One region of the Enterobacter cloacae complex sp. genome, then DNA from elsewhere that is predicted to be linked to it. Evidence: predicted binding sites of a transcription regulator. Region 1 holds the regulator's gene; the other holds the start of a gene.
The links. The regulator CRP, encoded in region 1, controls carbon source genes, mostly activating them, when cyclic AMP is high. The targets are predictions, from matches to a motif close to ATGTGANNNNNNTCACAT.
Positions count from the first base shown of each region.

Region 2: the regulator CRP is predicted to act here: its motif matches at 3,055-3,072, upstream of msrB (peptide-methionine (R)-S-oxide reductase MsrB).

Region 1 is NZ_LT991957.1:1,673,458-1,678,478, forward strand. Features, by position in the region: gene DBR02_RS08540 (hydrolase) at 77-1,099, shown strand; gene DBR02_RS08545 (YheU family protein) at 1,096-1,314, shown strand; gene DBR02_RS08550 (phosphoribulokinase) at 1,345-2,214, shown strand; gene DBR02_RS08555 (OsmC family protein) at 2,300-2,704, opposite strand; gene crp (cAMP-activated global transcriptional regulator CRP) at 3,016-3,648, shown strand; gene DBR02_RS08565 (YccS/YhfK family putative transporter) at 3,706-5,021, shown strand, end outside.
Region 2 is NZ_LT991957.1:3,927,157-3,932,177, reverse strand. Features, by position in the region: gene ansA (asparaginase) at 1-32, shown strand, start outside; gene pncA (bifunctional nicotinamidase/pyrazinamidase) at 42-683, shown strand; partial or broken gene DBR02_RS19350 (glycoside hydrolase family 18 protein) at 900-2,155, shown strand; gene DBR02_RS19345 (YeaC family protein) at 2,204-2,467, opposite strand; gene msrB (peptide-methionine (R)-S-oxide reductase MsrB) at 2,524-2,937, opposite strand; gene gapA (glyceraldehyde-3-phosphate dehydrogenase) at 3,279-4,274, shown strand; gene DBR02_RS19330 (D-hexose-6-phosphate mutarotase) at 4,350-5,021, shown strand, end outside.

The DNA of each region.
Region 1 (5,021 bases):
ATTTCGGAAAAACGGGCTAAACGGGGTACAATCCGGAAGGTATAGTTAATTACTGACAAGAATCAGCATCGCCCTTATGACCCAAATCATTCCCTCAGACTTCGACATTGCAGCCGAAGAGAGCGCAGAGTTTGTGCCCATGCGCGGGGTGGCTAACCCCCACCTGCAAACCATGCTGCCGCGCCTGATCCGGCGCAAGGTACGGTTCGCCCCTCACTGGCAACGCCTGGATTTGCCGGATGGCGACTTTTTGGATCTTGCCTGGAGCGAAGATCCGGAGCGGGCCAAACATAAACCTCGTCTGGTAGTGTTTCACGGTCTGGAAGGTAGCCTGCACAGCCCTTACGCCCACGGCCTCATCGAGGCGGCGAAAGCCCGCGGCTGGCTTGGGGTCGTGATGCACTTTCGCGGATGCAGCGGCGAGCCGAATCGCCAGAAACGCATCTATCACTCCGGTGAAACCGAGGATGGCACCTGGTTTCTGCGCTGGCTGAGAGACCGTTTTGGCGCCGCGCCAACGGCAGCGGTGGGATACTCGCTGGGCGGCAATATGCTGGCCTGCCTGCTGGCGAAAGAGAGCGACGCCGTACCGCTGGACGCGGCGGTTATTGTCTCTGCGCCATTTATGCTTGAGCAGTGCAGCTATCATATGGAAAAGGGGTTTTCGCGAGTCTACCAGCGTTACCTGCTCAACCTGCTGAAAGCCAACGCCGCGCGCAAGCTAAAGGCCTACCCGGATACGCTGCCTGTGACGCTGCAACAGCTTAAACGCGTGAAGCGCCTGCGCGAGTTTGATGATTTGATCACCTCGAAAATTCACGGCTTTGCCGATGCAATCGACTATTACCGTCAGTGCAGCGCCATGCCTTTACTGAATCAAATCACGAAACCCACGCTGATTATCCACGCCAAAGACGATCCGTTTATGGATCATCACTCGATCCCCGCGCCCGATTATCTGCCGGCCAACGTGCAGTATCAGCTTACCGAGTTCGGCGGACACGTCGGCTTTGTTGGCGGCACGCTGCGTCGGCCTAAAATGTGGCTTGAGACGCGTATTCCCGACTGGTTAACGGCTTATCTGGACGGTAAAAAATGATTATTCCCTGGCAGGATCTCTCTCCCGAAACGCTCGATAATCTGATTGAAAGCTTTGTCTTGCGCGAAGGCACCGATTATGGTGAACATGAACGTTCGCTTGAACAAAAGGTCAACGATGTTAAGCGCCAGCTTAAAAGCGGCGACGTGGTGCTGGTATGGTCCGAACTGCATGAGACGGTCAATATCATGCCCCGCAACGCGTTTCATGGCTGATCTTAAAACTTTTCCAGTCAGGGAGTTGCTATGTCTGCCAGACATCCGGTTATTGCCGTTACGGGTTCGAGCGGGGCGGGAACCACCACCACCAGCCTCGCCTTCCGCAAGATCTTCGCACAGCTGAATTTACGGGCGGCAGAGGTAGAGGGCGACAGCTTTCACCGCTACACGCGCCCGGAGATGGACATGGCCATCCGCAAGGCGCGGGATCTGGGTAAACACATCAGCTACTTTGGTCCAGAGGCGAATGACTTCGGCCTGCTGGAGCAAACCTTCCGCGAATACGGGCAAAGCGGCACCGGACAGTCCCGCAAGTATCTGCACACCTACGATGAAGCCGTTCCCTGGAACCAGGTACCCGGCACGTTCACGCCTTGGCAGCCGCTGCCGGAACCGACTGACGTGCTGTTTTACGAAGGGTTGCACGGCGGCGTGGTGACGCCTCAGCACGACGTGGCGCGCCACGTGGATTTGCTGGTGGGGGTGGTGCCGATTGTTAACCTTGAGTGGATCCAGAAGCTGACGCGCGACATCAGCGAGCGCGGCCACTCGCGTGAAGCGGTGATGGACTCGGTGGTGCGCTCCATGGAAGACTACATCAACTTCCTGACGCCACAGTTCTCCCGCACCCACATTAACTTCCAGCGCGTGCCCACCGTGGATACCTCTAACCCGTTCGCCGCGAAAAGCATTCCCTCGCTGGACGAAAGCTTTGTGGTGATCCACTTCCGCAACCTGGAAGGCATCGATTACCCCTGGCTGCTGGCGATGCTGCAAGGCTCGTTTATTTCGCACATGAATACGTTAGTGGTGCCGGGCGGAAAAATGGGGCTGGCGATGGAGCTGATCATGACGCCGCTGGTGCAGCGGCTGATGGAAGGGAAGCAGATCGCGTGATTTTTTTGCCCGGTGGCGCTGCGCTTACCGGGCCTACGTTCATGCTTTTGTAGGGCGGGTCAGCGAAGCGCCACCCGCCAAAAAATTAAGCCTCGACCACTTCATACGAATGGGTGATGTTTACCGCTTTCTCCAGCATCAACGCCACGGAGCAGTACTTCTCCGCTGAGAGATCCACCGCGCGTGACACCGCCGCGTCTTTCAGCGCTTTCCCGGTGACAACAAAATGCAGATTGATGTGCGTGAACAGGCGTGGCGCCTCTTCGCGACGTTCTGACGTCAGCTTCACTTCACAATCGGTCACGTCATGACGGCCTTTTTGCAGGATCGACACCACGTCGATCGCGCTGCATCCCCCTGCCGCCATCAGCACCATTTCCATCGGGCTTGGGGCTTTATCACCGGAGTTACCGTCCATCAAAACCTGGTGCCCGGAGGCCGACTCGCCCAGGAACGTTAACCCTTCAACCCATTTCACACGCGCTTGCATATTCACTCACTCCAACGTTGCATTTTTTATGACAGATTACGTGTACGTTACATTTCTCGCAACGGAAGGCGACCTGCGTCATGCTGAAGCGAGACACCAGGAGACACGCGGCGAAAGCTATGCTAAAACACTCTGGATGCTACAGTAATACATTGACGTTACACATGTATGCAGAGGACATCAAACTTTACTGGCTGCGAAACGTTACGACAGCCGACTTCCCAGGGTATGGGTAAGAATTCGATTGCAACCCCAGAGTCCGGATGCATCTTATGACTCTGGTGACAGCTTATAACAGAGGATAACAGCGCATGGTGCTTGGCAAACCGCAAACAGACCCGACTCTCGAATGGTTCTTGTCTCATTGCCACATTCATAAGTACCCATCAAAGAGCACGCTGATTCACCAGGGTGAAAAAGCGGAAACGTTGTATTACATCGTTAAAGGCTCGGTGGCCGTGCTGATCAAAGATGAAGAAGGGAAAGAGATGATCCTTTCTTATCTGAACCAGGGCGATTTTATCGGTGAACTGGGCCTGTTTGAAGAAGGCCAGGAACGTAGCGCCTGGGTTCGTGCTAAAACAGCATGTGAAGTGGCTGAAATTTCTTACAAGAAATTCCGTCAGCTGATTCAGGTCAACCCTGACATCCTGATGCGTCTTTCTTCCCAGATGGCACGCCGTCTGCAAGTGACCTCTGAGAAGGTGGGTAACCTTGCTTTCCTGGACGTAACCGGTCGTATCGCGCAGACGCTGCTGAACCTGGCGAAACAGCCGGACGCCATGACCCACCCTGACGGTATGCAAATTAAAATTACCCGCCAGGAAATCGGTCAGATCGTCGGCTGCTCCCGTGAAACAGTGGGCCGTATCCTGAAGATGCTGGAAGACCAGAACCTGATCTCCGCCCACGGTAAAACCATCGTGGTTTACGGGACCCGTTAATTCCGGTCAGACGGCGTGCCGCCGCAGGGTGGCACGCCGTTTTTGTCTCTACTCCTCATGTGGCGCAGGCTGATCTATCACCCGGAAGTTAACTACGCACTGCGACAAACGCTGGTGTTGTGTCTCCCCGTGGCCGTGGGCCTGCTCCTCGGACATCTTCAGCAGGGGTTGCTGTTTTCTCTCGTGCCCGCCTGCTGCAACATTGCCGGTCTGGACACGCCGCATAAACGCTTTTTCAAACGCCTGATTATTGGCGGCTGCCTGTTTGCCGGCTGTAGCCTTGCCGTGCAGCTTTTACTGGCCCGCGACATACCGCTGCCGCTGATCCTGACCGTGCTGGCGATGACGCTCGGCGTAACCGCCGAAATCAGCTCGCTGCACGCCCGACTGCTTCCCGCGTCGCTGATAGCCGCCATCTTCACCTTAAGCCTTGCGGGCAATATGCCGGTGTGGGAGCCATTGCTGATCTACGCCCTCGGCACGCTGTGGTACGGGCTGTTTAACTGGTTCTGGTTCTGGCTGTGGCGGGAACAGCCGCTGCGTGAATCCCTGAGCCTGCTCTACGTGCAGCTTGCTGAATACTGCGAAGCAAAATACACCCTTCTCACCCAGCATACCGACCCGGAAAAATCCCTGCCGCCGCTGCTGGAGCGGCAGCAAAAAGTGGTGGATCTGATCAGCCAGTGCTACCAGCAGCTGCACATGCTTGCCGCCAATAAAAATCATGAATATAAGCGGCTGCTGCGTACCTTCCAGGTCGGGCTGGATTTGCAGGAGCATATCTCCGTCAGCCTGCATAATCCGGAAGAGGTGCAAAAGCTGGTGGAGCGCAGCCATGCGGAAGCGGTGATCCGCTGGAACGCGCAGACCGTCGCGGCGCGCCTGCGGGTGTTGGCTGATGATATTCTCTATCACCGCTACCCGACGCGCTTTAACATGGATAAACAGCTCGGCGCGCTGGAGAAGATTGCGCGTCAGCACGCGGATAACCCGGTCGGACAATTTGCCGCCTGGCATTTCAGCCGCATCGCCCGCGTGCTGCGCACCCAGCGCCCACTTTATGCCCGCGACCTGATGGCCGATAAGCAAAAACGGCTCCCGCTGCTGCCCGCGCTGAAAAGCTACCTGTCACTGAAGTCTTCCGCCCTGCGCAACGCCGCGCGGATCAGCGTGATGCTGAGCATCGCCAGCCTGATGGGAATGGCCCTGCACCTGCCGAAACCCTACTGGATCTTAATGACCGTGCTGTTTGTTACCCAGAACGGCTATGGCGCCACGCGGGTCCGGATTCTGCATCGTGCGGGCGGCACGATGGCGGGGCTGATTATCGCGGGCGTGACGCTGCACTTTCACGTGCCGGAGGGCTATACCCT
Region 2 (5,021 bases), 2.3 Mb from region 1:
ACCTGCGCGGCGAACTGACGCCGGACGAATAAGGAGTTCCCATGAAGCAACGCGCCCTGTTACTGGTCGATTTGCAAAATGATTTCTGTGCGGGCGGCGCGCTGGCCGTCGCGGAAGGCGACAGCACCGTAGACGTCGCCAATTCGCTGATTGCGTGGTGTAAGGCTCGCGGTGAAGCGGTCGTGGCGAGTCAGGACTGGCATCCGGCAAACCACGGCAGCTTTGCCAGCCAGCACAACGTTGAGCCTTATAGCCAGGGCGAGCTGGACGGGCTGGCGCAAACCTTCTGGCCCGATCACTGCGTACAGCAGACGGAAGGCGCCGAGCTGCATCCGCTGCTGAACCAGAAGGCGATCGACGCCGTGTTTCACAAGGGCGAAAACCCGACAATCGACAGCTACAGCGCTTTTTTCGATAACGGCCACCGCCAGAAAACGGCGCTGGACGCGTGGTTACGCCATCATGAGATCACCGAGCTGATTGTGCTGGGTCTGGCAACGGATTACTGCGTGAAGTTTACGGTGCTGGACGCGCTTCAGTTGGGCTATACCGTGAATGTCATCACCGACGGCTGTCGTGGGGTGAATATTCAGCCGCAGGACAGCGCCCAGGCGTTTATGGATATGGCGGCGGAAGGCGCAACGCTGTATACGCTGGCCGACTGGCTGGAGACGCAGGCGTAAGCTTTTTTAGCCGGGTGGCGGCTTCGCCTTACCCGGCCTACTTTCTCTGGTTTTGTAGGCCGGGTAAGCGCAGCGCCACCCGGCATTTCTCCCCCAATCTCCATAAAGTGAACTCCCTCGCATCACAGGCGAAGCGGCAATGCTATCCTCTTCAGGCTGTTTTTTCGCCACGCCTTTTTCTGTGGCGTGGTTATTTTTAGTCAAAGAGGATCTTATATGAAACGTTTGCCCTTGCTGGCAGCATTACCCTTGCTTTGCGCGTCGGTTGCTTACGCCGCGCCCCTGATGTCCGTGGGTACTTCAATGGCGGTGGCGATGTGACCGCCGGACCGGGTGGCGATATCAATAAACTCGACGTTCGCCAGATCACCCACCTGAACTACTCGTTTGGTCTGGTCTACAACAACGAGAAAGACGAAACCAACGCCGCGCTGAAAGATCCGGCGAAGCTGCATCAAATCTGGTTATCCCCGAAAGTGGCGTCCGACCTGGCGTTAATTCCTCAGCTTCGTAAACAAAACCCGAACCTGAAAGTCCTGCTGTCCGTGGGCGGCTGGGGAGCGCGCGGTTTTTCTGGCGCAGCGGCAACCCAGGAGAGCCGCGCGGTGTTTATTCGCTCCGCGCAGGAGATCGTCAAAAAATACGGCCTGGACGGGATCGATCTCGACTGGGAATTCCCGGTCAACGGCGCGTGGGGGCTGGTCGAGAGTAACCCTGCCGACAGGGATAATTTCACCGCGCTGTTAAAAGAGCTGCGTGACGCGTTTGGTCAGAAGAAGCTGGTCACGATTGCGGTGGGCGCGAATGCGGAAAGCCCGAAAAGCTGGGTGGACGTGAAGGCCATTGCCCCCCTGCTCGACTACATCAACCTGATGACCTACGACATGGCGTACGGGACGCAGTATTTCAACGCCAATCTGTATGACTCCAGCGCCTGGCCAACGGTGGCCGAGGCCGATAAATACAGCGTCGATTTTGTAGTCAATAACTACCTGGCCGCCGGGCTTAAGCCGCAGCAGATGAACCTCGGGATCGGTTTTTACGGTCGCGTACCGAAGCGCGCCGTTGAACCGGGCATCGACTGGAGCAAACCGGACGCGCAAAACAATCCGGTGACCCAGCCCTACTTCGGTCCGCAGGAAATTGGCCTGTTTAAATCGCTTGGCTACGATCTGACCAAAGATACCTATGTGAAATACAATGATATCGTCAGCAAGCTGTTGAACGATCCGCAGAAACGCTTTACCGAGCACTGGGACGATCGGGCGAAGGTGCCGTGGCTGTCGGTAAAATCCGCCGACGGGAAGGCGCTGTTTGCGATCTCCTATGAGAACCCGCGTTCCGTGGCGATCAAAGCGGATTACATCAAGGAGAAAGGACTCGCAGGCGCCATGTTCTGGGAGTATGGCGCGGACGACAACAACCAGTTAGCGAAGCAGCTGGCGGAGTCGCTCGGGATCCCGCATAAGTAGTACGACATCAAGCCCTCTCCCTGTGGGTGAGGGCATCAACCTGCACCGTTATTGCATTTTTATCGTCGCGATCGGCTTTGGCGTAATGCCAAACTCTTCTTTCAGCTCGCGCTTGCTCTTCATTACCATCTGGCCTTGCGTGTCGATGGTCATGTGCTGTGCGTCGGTATTGTTACGCGCCTGCCACAGCATCACCAGCTGCAAACTGTTCTCTTTTTGCTCCGGGGTTAGCGCCACGCCGTCCGGCCATTTTCCCAGCTCAACGGCCGTCACCAGACGCTGATACACCTCCGGGGTCATGCCTGCAATCATGTCATCAATATTCACGATCTCTCCCTTTCAAAGGAATAATTTGCTGAATCGTTTTTTCAACCTTTGGTCTGGTCGCCGTTTTCGTCATCGGTAAAGCTCATTGACGCCGAATTGACGCAGAAACGCTCCCCCGTCGGCTGCGGGCCGTCCGGAAAAACGTGCCCGAGATGGGCGTCACAGTTTCCGCAACGAATTTCGGTACGCACCATGCCGTGCGAGGAGTCCGTCAGGTAGCGGATCGCATCGTCGCTGACAGGCTCGTAAAAGCTCGGCCAGCCGCAGCCAGAATCATACTTAGTCTGGGAGTTAAACAGCGGTGCATCACACACCAGGCAATGGTAGACGCCTTCCCGCTTATTGTGCAGCAGACGCCCGGTAAACGGCGGTTCTGTGCCGTGATTTTGCGTCACGTAAAACTGCATCTCTGTCAGGTTTTTTTTCAGATCGTCGGGGTTATGTTGGTTCGACATATGCTTACATCTCGCTGTTGAAACAGACATCTTTTAACCCAGATTCTAACAAAACATTAACACCCGCGCGTGCACTTTTGTTCTAAACTTATGTGTCGCGAAAAGGCGGTCGGGCAATTGTGATCAATTTCACATTTTAATCCTGTGAGGCCTTTAAAATTCCGGGCGCAGCCCCCATGTGGTTGCTAGCTCAAAGGGAAAGTGAGGCGAGTCAGTCGCACAAACGTTAGTCACAGGATTGATTTGTCGCAATGATTGACACGATTCCGCTTGACGCTGCGTAAGGTTTTTGTAATTTTACAGGCAACCTTTTATTCACTAACAAATAGCTGGTGGAATATATGACTATCAAAGTAGGTATCAACGGTTTTGGCCGTATCGGCCGTATTGTTTTCCGTGCTGCTCAGAAACGTTCTGACATCGAAATCGTTGGTATCAACGATCTCCTGGACGCTGAATACATGGCGTACATGCTGAAGTACGACTCAACTCACGGTCGTTTCGACGGCACCGTTGAAGTGAAAGACGGCCACCTGGTTGTTAACGGCAAAACCATCCGCGTTACTGCTGAGAAAGACCCAGCTAACCTGAAATGGAACGAAATCGGTGTTGACGTTGTAGCTGAAGCGACCGGTATCTTCCTGACCGACGAAACTGCACGTAAACACATCACTGCGGGCGCGAAAAAAGTTGTTCTGACTGGTCCATCCAAAGACAACACCCCAATGTTCGTTCGTGGTGCAAACTTCGAAACTTACGCTGGCCAGGACATCGTTTCCAACGCATCCTGCACCACCAACTGCCTGGCACCGCTGGCTAAAGTTATCAACGACAACTTCGGCATCATCGAAGGTCTGATGACTACCGTTCACGCTACCACCGCTACTCAGAAAACCGTTGATGGCCCGTCCCACAAAGACTGGCGCGGCGGCCGTGGCGCGGCTCAGAACATCATCCCATCTTCTACCGGCGCTGCTAAAGCAGTAGGTAAAGTACTGCCAGAACTGAATGGCAAACTGACTGGTATGGCGTTCCGCGTTCCAACTCCTAACGTATCCGTTGTTGACCTGACCGTTCGTCTGGAAAAAGCTGCTTCTTACGAAGAAATTAAGAAAGCAATCAAAGCTGCTTCCGAAGGCCCAATGAAAGGCGTTCTGGGTTACACCGAAGACGACGTTGTATCTACCGATTTCAACGGCGAAGTGTGCACTTCCGTGTTCGATGCTAAAGCAGGTATCGCACTGAACGACAACTTCGTGAAACTGGTTTCCTGGTACGACAACGAAACTGGCTACTCTAACAAAGTACTTGACCTGATCGCTCACATCTCCAAATAAGTTGAGATGAGTGCTTGATCTTAAAAGGCGACTTCGGTCGCCTTTTTTATTGTTTTTTAGACAGAGGATTGCTTAATGATTAATAAAATTTTTGCACTTCCGGTAGTCGAACAACTTACCCCTGTGCTCTCCCGCCGTCAGATTGACGGTGCCGATCTCATCGTCGTCGATCATCCGCGCGTTAAAGCCTCCGTAGCGCTCAATGGCGCCCACCTGCTCTCCTGGAAACCAGAAGGCGAAGAAGAAGGCCTGTGGCTGAGCGATGCCACCTCGTTCAAAAAAGGGGCGGCGATCCGTGGCGGCGTACCGATCTGCTGGCCATGGTTTGGCCCGTCAGCGCAGCAGGGTTTACCGTCTCACGGTTTCGCCCGTAACCAGCAGTGGACGCTGAAGGCGCATAACGAAGATGATAACGGCGCGGTGTTGACCTTTGAGCTCCAGGCGAACGATGAAACACGCGCCCTGTGGCCACACGAGTTCACTCTGTATGCCCGCTTCAAGCTGGGTAAAACCTGCGAAATTGAGCTGGAAGCGCACGGCGAATTCGAAACCACCTCCGCGCTGCACACCTATTTCAACGTAGGCGACATCCAGGCCGTTAAGGTGAGCGGACTGGGCGATACCTTCATCGACAAAGTGGATAACGCGAAAGAAGGCAAGCTGGACGATGGCGTGCAGAGCTTCCCGGATCGTACCGACCGCGTTTACCTGCACCCGGAAGCCTGTAGCGTGATCCACGACAGCGCG